3 regions of the Halomonas sp. McD50-4 genome follow, and region 1 is predicted to be linked to each of the others. Evidence: predicted binding sites of a transcription regulator. Region 1 holds the regulator's gene; each other region holds the start of a gene.

Region 1 (4,898 bases):
CAAACCGAATGCAACGCTTAGAACAGCCGTCTTTTTCGCTAACTCGTTAAATAACATCGCTACGTACTCCTTTAACGTGGAGCCAGTCGGCGTAGGCCAGAACCAGAACACATGAGCGCCTACGACTAATGGCTAACTTAACACCTAGTTAGTGCACACAAGATGCCAAATTACATAGAAAATAAAAAATTATTTTATAAACATGTATTTATACAAATTACATTGTGCGCAATATAATGCAGCAACGTCAAAAATACCTCAAATATATTGTGCAATAATGACACATGCGCCGTGTACGTGGCGCAGAATGACTCACCTTAAGAAAGATTCCGCAGACTTTCATGCAGGCTCGTTCTAAAGAAAACCTTACATACCCTCTGCATATGCCGCAGGCACAAAAAATTAGACCCCGCAGGGCGGGGTCTTGGTCACTCTTACTTGTCAACGATACTGACGTCTGGCTTCCTATCCTTTTGCGGGGTGCCAACCTTGGTATATCCCCTGACCAGCGTATTGATCGTTATCTGATTCTTTCCATGAAACTTTGAGCATCCTTGCTATAGGACATCCTTGCCCCTTAAATGCTCACTCCTAAGCGTAAGAGTTTTTAACAGCTTTGCAAATAAATGTTACAACTTACATGCCGCTATTTTCTTCCTGAAGCTCTTCGGTGCTGTCGTATGTCGCATCCGAGTCATCGCTCATGGAATTCGGCTCCATATCGCTGGCGTTATCGCCTTCGTCATGGGTTAAATCTTGGTTGCCATGATCAGATGTCATTCCAGTATTGCTGGATTGAGATTCTACCGGCTGCTCATCTGGAGAAATATTGTCGGCCGGGTCAGCAGGCTCTTGGGCAAAAGCCAATGGGCTTGCTACCAAACCAAACGTTACACCTAAAATACCAGCTTTCTTGAGTAGTTCCTTGGACATCATATTCCGCCTCCTCGATCGCTGTGAAATACCGCTTTAGTAAGGAAGAGCGACTTCATGTCTTACCAGTTCCTGCGGTAATCTTCCTTACCAGAATTTTTGCATCCGACATGCCAAAATTTCAAAAAAATAGAAAAATACATATAAATACAATAGTTTATAAAAAAATAAAGCCATGCCAAAATAGCTTCAGCCGCGATTTCATAGCGAGTTAATTGGCTACATATGGCACATGCGCGGTGTTTGACCATGCTTACATGCCAATATGACACACTTGTACATAGATTATGCAAATCGACGAATGAGGAAGGATTGAGTGTACGAGGTGAGGCCGGTGAAACAAGTGGCCGAGCGGCGCTTTTAATCGTTGACCACCCGAGTGGCCGGGAATACGCAACGGAACAGTGCCCCTTCACCGGGCAACGACTCCACTTGGAGCTGCGCATCGTGGCGCAGGAGAACGTGTTTTACAATGGCTAGGCCCAGCCCAGTGCCACCGGTGGCGGTGCTGCGGCCCTTATCGACGCGGTAGAAGCGTTCGGTGAGACGCGGGATATGGACCGGATCGATCCCTTCACCGTCGTCGTCCACTTCGATGCAGGCACTGCCATTGGGCAGAGCCGCCCAGCGGAGCGTGATTTGACTTCCCTCCGGCGTATAGCGCACTGCGTTGAATGCCAAGTTGGAGATCGCACTGCGCAGCTCCTGCTCACTGCCGATTAGGCGCGCTTCGCAATCGAGTACGATCTGCACGCTGTGTTGCTGGTGAGACAGCGCCAGCGCATCGCGGCGAATACTCTCCAGCATCGGCCCGACGGCAAGCGGCTGGTGATCTTCTCCCCCTCGATCGATTTCGAGCCTAGAGAGTAGTAGCAGGTCGTTGACCAAGTTCTGCATGCGCTTGGTCTGCTCCTCCATTTGACCGATGCCTTTGCCCAAACGGGGCGGCAGCAGCTCTTTCAAATCGCCATAGGTTTCCAAGTAGCCCGACAGCACGGTCAGCGGTGTACGCAGCTCGTGAGACACGTTGGCCACGAAGTCACGGCGCATCTGTTCGAGGCGATGCAAGCGCGTAATGTCCCGGGCCATGACCAAGCGCTCGTCATCACCATAGAGCGTGATTTGATACTGCAGAATACGCCGCTCATCGATGGGTGAGGTGAGTGTTAGCGGCTCGCCATACTCCCGGGCATTGAAGTAGCTAATGAAGCGTGGGTCGCGCAGCAAGTTGGTAATATGCTGCCCGCGGTCATGGGCGGTTTGCAGGCCCAACATCTCGGTAGCCGCGCTGTTCCACCACTCTAAATCACCATGCCGATCCAGCATCACGACGCTATCACGCATCGCTTCCGAGGATTCCTGAATACGCGCAAGGGTCGCCCGCAGGCGGCTTTGCGTGATGCGTTGGCTCTTTTGATAGCGGTAGAGACGATCGAAAAGCTCACCCCAAAGCCCCGTTGCCGCGGGCGGCTCATCGTGAGGGTGAAGCGTCAGCCATTGGAACAGCGCCTTTAATTGGCGCAAGTGATAAATCAAACAGAATAAGAGGCCAGCGGCGAGCCCCACACCGGGATACCCCACCAGCCACCCCAGGCACATGCCCAATAGCGCCAGCCAGGTAATGCGCCACCATTCACGGCTCCACAGGCGCACGACTACACCCGAGCAGAGAAACGATACCCAGTGCCCCGCACTGTTTGAATCAAATTCTGGTGCGCCTCCCCTAGCGCCTTACGCAACCGGCGAATGTGCACGTCCACCGTGCGCTCCTCTACGTACACGTTGCCGCCCCACACCTGATCGAGAAGCTGGCTACGGGTATAGGCACGCTCTTGGTGGGTCATGAAAAACTGCAGTAATCGATACTCGGTAGGGCCCATCTCTAGCGCCTTGCCATGCGCGCTAACACGATGGCTCACCGGGTCTAACAGCAGCCCATTGATTTCGATGGGATCTTCCACGCCGCGCGGGGTCGCCCGACGCAGAACGGCTTTCAGGCGCGCTACCAGCTCACGGGGCGAAAACGGCTTGGTGATGTAATCGTCGGCGCCCGCTTCCAGACCTTGGATCTTATTATCCTCTTCGCCCTTGGCGGTCAGCATGATGATCGGCAGTTCCGCAGTAGCCTCTTCGCGCTTGAGACGGCGTGCCAATTCGATGCCGCTGGTGCCAGGCATCATCCAGTCCAGCAGCAGCAGGTCGGGCTGATGATCTACGACCATCGCGTGGGCATCCTGGGCGTTATCCGCTTCAAGCACGCGATAGTCAGCCATTTCCAGCGCCACAGCGATCATCTCGCGAATGGGCGCCTCATCATCGACGATCAGTACGGTCTTGGCGGTCATTCCAGGGCCTCACGGTGTGCTAAGAAAGCTCATGTATGCGAAAACGGTTCAGTGACATGTCTGTGACGATAACACCATGACTTAATGACAATTCTATGACACCCAGCAATATTAGCCAGCCACGGGCCACTCGCTTAGAGCAATGCCGGCAAAGACCAAGAGCCCCGACCAGTGATTATTCAAAAACGCTTGGAAACAGCGATCACGCTCCCGGTGAACGATCAAACGCTGTTGATGGGCAAAGGTTGCCGCCATTCCGACCACACCGAGCCAGAAGAAACCGCCCAGGCTCGCCATCAGCCCCACCCAAATCAACAACGCCAGGGTGGCAAGCTGCAGCAAGCCAATGATGAGACGGTCGGCACTGCCAAACAGCACCGCCGTGGATTTGATGCCGATCTTCAGGTCGTCATCGCGATCGACCATGGCGTATTGGGTGTCGTAGGCCACTGTCCATAGCACGTTAGCGCTGAACAGTAGCCACGCCACGAGTGGCACCTCGCCAAGCACGGCGCCAAACGCCATTGGAATCGCCCAGGAGAACGCCGCCCCCAGGACCACTTGGGGAAAGTGGGTATAGCGCTTCATGAAGGGATAAATGAACGCTAGCAGCACACCGCCGAAGGAGAGCAGCACGGTAAACCAATTGGTCAACAGGACCAACACGAAGGCCGCCGCCACCAGCGCCACGAATAGCAGCTGCGCCTCGGTTTCACTAATACGGCCGGTGGCCAGCGGCCGCTGCTGGGTACGCTTTACGTGGCCATCGAAGTGGCGGTCGGCGTAGTCGTTCACCACGCAACCTGCCGCGCGCATTACGTACACCCCGGCAATGAAAATCAGCAGTACATCGCGGCCCGGCACCCCGTCCGAGGCGATCCACAGCGCCCATAGCGTTGGCCACATCAACAGCCAAGTACCTATCGGCCGGTCCAAGCGCATTAGCTGTAGGAAATCGGTCAGGCGGGCCCACCCGGTTGGGCGCAACAGAGAACGGTCCATGCTCATGCTTACCTCGTCGAAAAAGTCGCTGCGTTAGCCTAGCGCGACGGCAGGCCCAGTGCATCTGTCATGGTGGATAAAAAGTACTCCTGCACCAGCAACGACAGCCCGCCGTGCTCAAAGACGGAGCGCCGCCCCCAAAGGCTACTGGACGACGATCCCAGCGTCAGCCGGTTGAATGGCGGCGCGGCCGACGTTACTTCCAGCGGCCCGCGCACCAAATCAGGCTTCTGGAATAGCCAGCTGCCTAGCGAACGCTCACCTAAGTTGCCCAACCCTTTGCCCTGCAGGTGGTGAAGCGGTGCCACCGAACGCGCCACGACCCACGGCGTATCATCGATACACAGCGCCACCTCACGCAGCCACGCATAGCGGCGGTGTGCAATGCCCAGGGCAAGGGCTTCATCGCGCTGGGGCAGGCCGATGGTCTGGCGCAACACGCGCACCCGAAATGCGCCCGGCTTACCGGCGGCCATCAGGCGGGCGGTCAACGAATCCGTGGAGGCGACCCACTGCCACCAAAGCGCGCTCATGGCTGGCCGAGCAGCGGCCACCGGCAGCCACTGAGGAAAGAGTGAAAACTCGGGGGCGGTCACCTAGGCCTCCAGGGCAGTCAAT
Region 2 (4,898 bases), on a different contig from region 1:
GGCGCGCTCCCCAGCTATGGCAGATCACCTCCAGCGGAGTGAAAAATACCTTTCCCAAGCAGCTGCTGAATACCTTTGACCGCTTGAACCGCTGGCTCTACGCACCGCTGTCGCCGCTGAACTGGTTCACCAAGCGGCGTAAGCTTAGCATCTACCCCCGCGACCCTGACCAAGCCAGCGCCGGAGAGCGACTGTGGAACGCCAGTGGCATTGGTTTGGTGAGCCTGGATGAGCAGGGCAAGCCAACGGACATTCGCCAGCTCGATGCCAGCGGTGGCGAGGCAGTGTTTCCACCGCCGGCGATCCCTACCGACACGTAAAGAACCGCTGGTTGTCATACAAATGTCATCACAATGACGCACCCTTGCTGCCCTAGTACCTTCCTCATGGAGCGTTACGAATCATAGGGATAGTCGACGTTTGATAGGGCAGCAGGCATATGACCGCACAAGAAGCGCAGTGGCTAAATCACATTATTGCGGCAGAAGAGCTGCACGTGCTGTTCCAACCGATCGTGGACGCCAATCAGCAGGCTATTTACGGCTATGAAGCGCTGATTCGCGGGCCAAAAACGTCTCCGCTTCACTCTCCGCTGCGGTTATTCGATGTGGCGACCCAGGCGGGATTGCTGGTCGAGCTGGACCTGCTTTGCCGGCGTCTTGCCATACGCCGCTTTGCCGAGCTCGACCTGCCGGGACTGCTGTTTCTCAATGTCATGCCGCTGACCATTGTGGAGCGGGATTTTCGTGAAGGGCTGACGCTCAGTTTTATCCAAGAGAGCGGCTTGCCACCCGAGCGGGTGGTCATCGAGCTGACCGAGCATGTGCCGATTCACGACTACGAGCTGATGCGCCAAGCGGTAGATCACTACCGCGACATGGGGTTTCAGGTGGCATTGGACGATTTGGGGGCTGGTCACTCGAGTCTTCGCCACTGGTCGGAGCTACGGCCCGATTTCGTCAAGCTTGACCGTCATTTTATTTCTGGGATCGATCAGGAACCCGCCAAGCGCGAGTTTCTGCGCTCGATTTTGGATGTCGCCCGCAGCCTCGATTGCCAGCTCATTGCCGAGGGGGTCGAAACGGCGGCCGAGCATCTCTGCCTATGGGAACTCGATCGCGGGCTGGCACTGCTGCAAGGGTTCTATTTTGCTCGACCGAGCCCTCAGCCACCCATGCAGCTTAATACGCTATTGCCCGCCACCACCCAGCTCAAAGGCCCGGCGGGACGCACGGCGCACTCCATCTTGCGTCCCATCGAGAGCGTCCCGGCAAGTTGTTTAGTGCCCGCGCTGGCTGAACGCTTTCGCGAAGACCCTAAGCTGCGCTGCGTGGCGGTGGTGGAAGAGAGGGTCCCTGTGGCAGTGGTCCGCCGCAACGCTTTTTTGACGCTGTTTGCCAATCAGTACGGCCACGCGCTGTATGCCAAACGTCGCGTGTTAGATATCGCCGATCCTAAAATGATCGTTGCGGACGCAGAGCTCTCTTTAGAGGCCCTGAGTCAACAGCTCACCGACAGCCGCGATATCGAACAGGAAGATTTCGTCATCGTCGGCGGTGACGGTCACTACCTGGGCATGGGCAATATCGTCGATCTGCTGCGGGAGATTACCGCGATTCAAGTGCGACAAGCGCGCCATGCCAACCCTCTTACCGGGCTGCCCGGCAATATTTTGATCAACGAAACCCTGGCGGCGTATTTATCCGAAGAGCGTGGGTTCGCGGCGGCATACGTCGATCTGGACAACTTCAAAGCGTTCAACGATGCCTATGGCTATGCTCGCGGTGACCACGTGATCATTTCGCTCTCACGGCTGCTCCAGGCTCAAGTGGAGAGCGCGGGGGGCTTTATTGGGCATATCGGTGGCGACGATTTCATGATGCTGCTGCCGTTAGAGCACTGGCAAAACGTCTGCGAGCAAATTCTCCACTCTTTCGAAGTGCTGGCGCCGGGGTTTTATGAGGAGAGTGATCGGCTGCAGGGGGGAATTTCCATTGAAAGCCGACAAGGGGGCGTGACGTTCTTCCCCTTTGTCAGCGTCTCGATTGCGGTCAAGCCAATTACTGACCCAGCGCCCTGCAAGGCGCTGGATATCGCCGCGCAGCTATCAGAGCTAAAGCATCAGGCCAAAAAAATCGCGGGCAACAGTCTGTTCGTCGAGCGGCGGGGCTGCTGCACCGGAGAAGCCCAGTAGGTCGTCATGTCGTCGTCACCCAAGCGTCACGGGAGTGTCCCACTGCTGTCATATTGGCCCGCCACTATGGCATGAACACTTCATAACTCGCTTAGGTGATGCCATGCACATGCACTCTGTCTCTTTCTCTCGTACGCTGTTGAGCGCCGCTGTCGTAGGCGCTTTTTCACTGGCAGCGGTGTCTGCCTCGGCTGACCTCTCTTCACGCTACACGGACAGCGACGGCGACATGATCGCCGACGTGCCCAGCGACGAGTCGCAGTGGGTCGATCCCGATACGCTGGTCTTTGCTTATACGCCGGTGGAAGATCCCGCCGTTTATGCCGATGTTTGGGCCGATTTTCTGGACCATCTGAGCGACGCTACCGGTAAAAATGTCCAGTTCTTCCCCGTGCAGTCCAACGCTGCCCAGCAGGAAGCCCTGCGCGCAGGACGCTTGCACGTGGCGGGCTTCAACACTGGCGGTGTGCCGGTGGCGGTCAACTGTGGTGGCTTCCGTCCCTTTGCCATGATGGCGGCAGAAGACGGTAGCTTCGGCTACGAGATGGAAATCATCACCTACCCCGATAGCGGCATCGAGTCGGTGGAAGACTTGGCCGGTCGTCAGCTGGCGTTTACCTCCGAAACGTCCAACTCCGGTTTTCGCGCTCCCTCCGCGCTGCTGCGCTCCGAGTACGGCCTGGAAGCGGGTGAAGACTTCGAAACCGCCTTTTCGGGCTCTCACGACAACTCCATCCTAGGCGTCGTGAACAAAGATTACGACGCGGCCGCCATTGCCAACTCCGTCGCCAAACGCATGCTGTCCCGCGACGTGGTGAGCGAAGATGATTACAACGTCATCTATACCTCTGAAACCTTCCCCACGACGGCCTATGGTCTGGCGCACAACCTGAACCCTGAACTTGCCGAGCAGATTCAGGATGCATTCTTTAGCTACGACTGGGAAGGCACACCGCTGGAAGCCGAGTTTGCCAACTCCGGTGAAGCACAGTTCATTCCGATCACCTACCAAGAGAACTGGTCCGTGATCCGTACCATCGCCGATGCCAACGGCGTGACGTACGACTGCGATTGATCGATCCGTCATTCCGTGCGTTTTCTCGGCCAGGAGGGCGACCTTCTGGCCGAGCCGCTATGTAGCTAATGACATAAGCCCTTATTCATATAAGCACTTGAGTATCAGACACTGAGGCACTTCCCATGTTGACACTCACCGGCGTTGGCAAACGCTACCCAACCGGCGATCGCGCGCTGACCGATATTCAGCTGTCGCTGCCCAAAGGGCAGGTCATGGCGCTGATTGGCCCATCTGGCGCGGGAAAGAGCACTCTGATTCGCTGCGTGAACCGACTAGTAGAACCCTCGCAAGGCAGCATTCGATTAGACGATGTGGAGCTGACGACACTCTCGGGTAGCCGTCTGCGCCACGCTCGCCGCGCCATGGGGATGATCTTCCAGGAGTATGCGCTGGTGGACCGCCTGAGCGTGATGGAAAACGTCCTGTCGGGCCAATTGGGGTATGTGGGGTTCTGGCGTAGTTTCTTGCGCCGCTATCCCCAGGAGGCCGTGGCAGAAGCGTTTCGACTGCTGGAGCGCGTTGGCTTGCCCCACGCGATCGATAAACGCGCCGATGCCCTTTCCGGCGGCCAGCGTCAGCGGGTGGGCATCGCCCGGGCGCTGTTGCAAAGCCCCAAACTGCTGTTGGTGGATGAGCCCACAGCCAGTCTAGACCCGAAAACTTCCCGCCAAATCATGCGTTTGATTCGTGAATTGTGCGCCGAGCGCGAGCTGGCCGCTATCATCAACATTCATGACGTAGCGTTGGCCCAGCAGTTTGCCGACCGTATCGTTGGGCTGCGTGCCGGGCAGATCGTCTTCGACGGCAAGCCGAGCGAGCTGACCAGCGAGATGCTGACCACCATTTACGGTGAAGAGGAGTGGGACACCACACCAGAGCCTGCCGATGACGACGAAGAAGAGCACCAGGAGGTAACACCGCGTACCGCGCCGTCACCCTCGGCCAGCGCGCCTCAAACACCGCAACAGGGCCGCTTGGCGAGTGGAGGCGCTCAATGAGCACGATAGATACTCGAGCCCGCCAGCAGGCGGCCCGTCAGGGCCAATGGCGGCGGCTGCCGCTGATCGAGAGCCGCCGCCTGCGTTGGGCGTTGGTGCTGGGGGGAGTGGTCTACCTTGTACTGGCGCTCGCTTCGGTGGAAGTGAATTGGGCGCGGGTGGCGGAAGGGGCCGGGCGCGCGTTGAACTTCCTCGGCGCGTTTTTGCAGCCCGATTTCGTCAGCCGTCAAAGCGACATTCTGGCGGGCCTGCTGGAAAGCCTCACCATGACGCTGACCTCGACGGTGATCGGCGTTCTACTCGCCATTCCCGTCGGCTTAGGCGCGGCCAAAAATATTGCGCCGTTACCGGTGTATGCGGTGTGTCGGGCAATTATCGCGATTTCGCGTACCTTTCAGGAGGTCATCATTGCCATCCTATTCGTGGTGATGTTCGGCTTTGGTCCTTTTGCAGGCATGCTCACCTTGGCCTTTGCCACCATCGGCTTCATGGCCAAGCTGCTGGCGGAAGATATCGAAGACCTCGACTGGAAACAGGTAGAAGCCGTGCGCGCCACCGGTGCCAGCTGGTGGCAAACCATGAACCACGCCGTACAGCCGCAGGTGATGCCGCGCTTGATCGGGCTCTC
Region 3 (4,898 bases), on a different contig from region 1:
AACTATTTTTTAATAGGCATGGGTTTATTGCATGACAGACGCTCAACCGCCGTTATCCGACCCCAAACGCAGCGTCGGCCGCCCGAAGGACATGGCCAAACGCAATGCGATGATGGACGCCGCGGCGTGCCTATTTTTTCGTAACGGTTTAGAAGCCGTGACCATGGAGGCAGTGGCCCGCGAGGCAGGCGTTTCCAAAGTGACGGTGTATGGGCACTTTGCGTCGAAAGAAGCCCTATTTGGCAGTGTCATTCGTCGCGAAACCGCGACGATTCGGCAGGGATTATCACAGCTTCCCGATACCCACAACGCGGTGCGCCAATCGCTGATCGATGTGGGGGTGAGCATGGTCCGCTTCTTACTAGAACCCCATGTGCTGGCGGTCGAGCGTGTGATGAGCCATCAGGGAGAGCAACACCCCAAGCTGCTGCTGGCGTTTTTCGAGGCAGGCCCCTGGGCCATGCTCCAGTGGCTGCAAGAGAAGCTGGAAGGGTTGGCCAGCGCAGGCCACCTGAGCCTCCCCGCCCCAGAGCGCGCCGCCGACCAGTTATGCAGTATGTGGCAAGGCATGCTGACCAAGGAGGTGCGCATGGGCGTACGCCCACCGCCTACCGAAGAGGAACTACAGTGCCAGATCACCAGCGCTGTGGATGTGTTTTTGGCGGCGTATGGACGACGCTGATGGTGACTAAAAAGCCCTGCAGTTGCAGGGCTTGAAATACTGTTTCAAGTGCCGTTACCACGTTAACGACTTACACCCCCACCGGCCCTCCATCGCGCTTCTGGATGACCACGGTGGCCGCACGCGGGCGCACCTGGCCACTCGCTGACGCAGTGGCGTCTTGCACTAAGGCATTGCCATCTGCTGGCCAATTACCGGGGTGTTGGATGTTGATAAACAGCGCGGTTTTATCCGGCGTGGCAAAGATACCGGTGACTTCGCAGCCGTTCGGACCCACCGCAAAGCGCTTGAGCTGCTGCTGGTTGCTGCTGTTGATGACCGGGCCCGTGCCGCGAATGTCGTCCAGCCCATTGGGTACCACGGCCAAAAGCTGATCGTTGGTATGCTCGGTAACACCTTCGTAGCCGTTGTCGGTTTGAATCCACAGAATACCTTGGCCACCGTCGCGCTCATCGAACCACAGGCCATCGGGGCTGGCAAACTGGTTCATCTCGTTCAAACCTGAGTGATTGTCCGCATCGTCAGCCGCCGCGCCGAACACGAAGACCTCCCAGGTAAAGGCGTTGGGCAACCGGCTCTCCCGCCAACGGATCACGTGCCCGGCTTCGTTATTGGCACGGGGGTTCGCGGCGTTCACGGGCGCCGTTGCGAAACCTACTCCCGGCTCGGCCAGCTCGCTGCCATCGTTGGTGAGGGTCGCATCGCTGCCCTCTTCGCTGCGCTGGGAGTTATTGGTGAGCGTCAGGTACACCTCGCCGGAGGCCGGATCCACCGTCGCCCATTCGGGACGGTCCATTGGCGTTGCGCCCATGAGGTCGGCCGCATCGCAGGTATTGATGATGATGCCCGCCAGGTCGTTCTCGGCTAGGCCCAGTGCGGCAGCTAGCGTGCGACCATCCTGAGTTTTGGCACTCGGTGTGAGCGGCAGCCACTCGCCGCTACCATCGGCATGGAAGCGCGCCACGTACAGCGTGCCGTTATCCATATATTTGCTGCCAATGGCGAGACGGTCGAACTCCGCGCCGGGACGGTTGGCATCGGCGGGATCCCAGGCGGCATCAGAGACGTATTTGTAGACGTATTCGTTGCGGGCATCGTGGCCTGAATAGTAAACGATCGGCTTGCCCGCTTCTAACTTGCCCAACCAGCATCCTTCATGACGAAAACGCCCCAGCGCCGTGCGTTTCACCGCGCGAGCACCGCTATAGGGGTCGACTTCGACCTGGTAGCCGAAGGTACGCGCTTCGTTGCGGTAGTCATCTTCGGCACGCTCACCGCGCGGAGTGATATCAAAGCGCGCGAACTCGCCGTTCTGCTCTGTCGCGTCGCCTGCCGAGGTATCCCAACCGTAGCGGCTTTTATCAGTAGGAATACCGATGCGTGCATCGTCTGGGAAGCGCTCGCCACGGTTGACGAAGATATCGGGCCAGTTCTCTTCACAGGCGATATAGGTGCCCCAGGGGGTCACGCCGTTACCACAGTTGTTGTTAGTACCTCGGGTTTGGGTGCCGTCAGGGGAGAATTGGGTTTTCACATAGTCGCTACCGGCCACGGGGCCGGCAAGGTCCATCACCGTGGCGCTGGTGAAGCGGCGGTTATAGGGAGAGTCGGTCACGTGCGACCACTGCCCGCTGGCGTTTTTTTCAACCTCCACGAGGGTGACGCCATGGGCGTTGATTTCGGTGCGCGACTCTTCCGCCGGGCGTTTGCCTCCCGCATTGGTAGGGCCACCCTGGGGCGCCCATAGCGCATCCTGCTCGATATACTCATTGTTGAGCGCTAGCACGAAACGCCGCGACGCGCTGTCGACATCCAAGGCGAATCCGGCCATACCATCGTGGTTCATGCCAACGCTATCGGCCTGGCGCTCGGCGGTCATGTGTAGATCGGGCTGCCACTCTGCGGATGGGGTGAGCGGCGTGCCCCAGGGCACCAGCACCTGGGCCACATAGCCTTCCGGTACCACCACCGCATCGGTGCGAGAACCACGCACCGCTTCAAATGCGAGAGTCAGCGGCGTCTTGGCCTGCTCGCCTGCTAGCGCTTGGGCTGCGCCGCCAAACCCCAACATCGACGACGCCGCCAGCCCCAGGCCGCCCCGCATCACATCGCGCCGAGAGACGTGCTTTGCCAGTACCTCGGCAAATGGCTGGTTATGGCTGTGGTTAAACAGGCGGTGATCTTCGATTGCCTTGCTCATGGTACTCCCCTCGTCATCATTAGCCCGTACGAACTACGTGTTGTTTTCGAGGGAGAGTATTAGGTAAAGATGAAAGATGTATGACGCAATCACGACGGTTTATTGACGACCGAGCATGCCGTGGGCCATTAGGACTAAATCGGTACCTTGTGGGTCGACACCACCTCCCGCAGCCCCATGAACGAACGAATCTGACGCACGCCTGGCAGGTAGAGCAACTGCTCGGCGTGTAGCCGGTTGAAGCTTTGGCTGTCTCTGGTGCGCACCAGCATGAAGTAGTCGAACTCCCCCGTGACCACGTGGCACTCCATGCAGCCCGACACTTTTTGAGCCGCCGCCTCGAACGCCGCAAAAGATTCTGGCGTCGAGCGGTCCAGCACCACGCCAATCAACACCACCATGCCTGCCTGCAGGGGCTCCGGGTTCAGGTGGGCCACGATCCGGCTGATCACCCCGTCCCGCTTCAGCTTTTCGACACGCCGCAAACAGGCCGCAGGGCTGAGGTTCACCTGCTCGGCCAGCGCCACATTGGAAAGCGTCGCATCCTCCTGAAGCAGCTTGAGAATACGCTTGTCGATACGATCCAGCTCACCGCCCATGGCATGGGGCTCCAAGGCCCCTCCCGCTCGTTTGGCACACATTATTATTTACTCAAAGAATAAATTTACGAATTAATCAAACCTATAAACGCAATCAGACAATCCATTGTTGTTTATAACCCCCTTATTTCGCAACCCGCCTGGACACACATACGCCTACTATAAACCTCAGTGAGCACGCCAACGTTCCAACCACCGTTACCCAGCGATCCTTGTCTATCGCATTGACTGTCACCGCAGGAGCTTGCCATGAACCTTGAACGCTACCCCCGTTATCCACTGACGTTCGGCCCCTCCCCGATCACTCCCCTCAAACGGCTGAGCGCCCATCTGGGCGGCAAGGTCGAGCTGTATGCCAAGCGCGAGGACTGCAACAGCGGCCTGGCTTTCGGCGGCAACAAGACCCGCAAACTGGAGTACCTCATCCCCGAAGCGCTGGAGCAGGGCTGCGATACGCTGGTGTCGATTGGCGGAATCCAGTCCAACCAGACGCGTCAGGTGGCTGCCGTCGCGGCGCACCTGGGCATGAAGTGCGTCCTCGTGCAGGAGAACTGGGTGAACTACTCCGATGCGGTGTATGACCGGGTCGGCAATATCGAGATGTCGCGCATCATGGGGGCCGACGTTCGCCTGGACGCAGCCGGTTTCGATATCGGCATTCGCCCTAGCTGGGAGCAGGCCATGGAGGATGTGCGCCAGCAGGGCGGCAAACCATTCCCCATTCCCGCGGGCTGTTCCGAACACCCCTACGGCGGTTTGGGCTTCGTCGGCTTTGCCGAAGAGGTGCGCCAGCAGGAGAAAGAGCTGGGCTTCACCTTCGACTACATCGTGGTGTGCTCGGTGACCGGCAGCACCCAGGCCGGGATGGTGGTCGGCTTTGCCGCCGATGGCCGCGCCCAGCGGGTGATTGGCATCGACGCCTCGGCCAAGCCCGAGCAAACCCGTGCGCAGATCCTGCGGATTGCTCGCCACACCGCCGAGCTAGTCGAACTGGAAGGCGGCATTGCCGATGACGACGTGATCCTGGACACCCGCTACGGCGGCCCCGAATACGGCCTGCCCAATGACGGCACGCTAGAGGCCATTCGCCTCTGCGCTCGCCTGGAAGGCGTGCTCACCGACCCGGTATACGAGGGAAAATCCATGCACGGGATGATTGATAAAGTACGCAACGGGGAGTTTCCGGCGGGCTCCAAAGTGCTGTATGCCCACTTGGGCGGCGTGCCCGCCCTCAATGCCTACAGCTTCCTGTTCCGCAACGGCTGACCAGACCAAGCGTCGCTGATCCGTGCCACGGCCCGAGCAGCCGACTGCTCGGGCCATTGGGCTTGACGCTACTGCCCCCTCTGGATGCAAAGAACAAGACTTACCCTTCTCGGAAGGCTTCGGTCACCCGTTCGGCTAAAACCTCACTGGC

The links. Region 1 encodes PhoB, which activates phosphate uptake and scavenging genes when phosphate is short. Its sites were predicted from a motif close to TGTCATANNNNTGTCANA; they were not measured.
Region 2: the regulator PhoB is predicted to act here: its motif matches at 2,230-2,247, upstream of phnD (phosphate/phosphite/phosphonate ABC transporter substrate-binding protein).
Region 3: the regulator PhoB is predicted to act here: its motif matches at 2,951-2,968, upstream of MHM85_RS08515 (PhoX family phosphatase).

Annotation. Positions count from the first base shown of each region.
Region 1 is NZ_JAKRFG010000006.1:19,438-24,335, reverse strand. Features, by position in the region: gene MHM85_RS08990 (hypothetical protein) at 1-57, opposite strand, end outside; gene MHM85_RS08985 (hypothetical protein) at 637-936, opposite strand; gene phoR (phosphate regulon sensor histidine kinase PhoR) at 1,294-2,586, opposite strand; gene phoB (phosphate regulon transcriptional regulator PhoB) at 2,589-3,278, opposite strand; gene ubiA (4-hydroxybenzoate octaprenyltransferase) at 3,390-4,280, opposite strand; gene MHM85_RS08965 (chorismate lyase) at 4,319-4,876, opposite strand.
Region 2 is NZ_JAKRFG010000019.1:6,552-11,449, reverse strand. Features, by position in the region: gene MHM85_RS17185 (alkaline phosphatase D family protein) at 1-320, shown strand, start outside; gene MHM85_RS17180 (bifunctional diguanylate cyclase/phosphodiesterase) at 440-2,194, shown strand; gene phnD (phosphate/phosphite/phosphonate ABC transporter substrate-binding protein) at 2,304-3,269, shown strand; gene phnC (phosphonate ABC transporter ATP-binding protein) at 3,395-4,270, shown strand; gene phnE (phosphonate ABC transporter, permease protein PhnE) at 4,267-4,898, shown strand, end outside.
Region 3 is NZ_JAKRFG010000005.1:214,103-219,000, forward strand. Features, by position in the region: gene MHM85_RS08510 (TetR/AcrR family transcriptional regulator) at 32-682, shown strand; gene MHM85_RS08515 (PhoX family phosphatase) at 753-2,882, opposite strand; gene MHM85_RS08520 (Lrp/AsnC family transcriptional regulator) at 3,017-3,496, opposite strand; gene MHM85_RS08525 (1-aminocyclopropane-1-carboxylate deaminase) at 3,731-4,747, shown strand; gene MHM85_RS08530 (LysR substrate-binding domain-containing protein) at 4,848-4,898, opposite strand, start outside.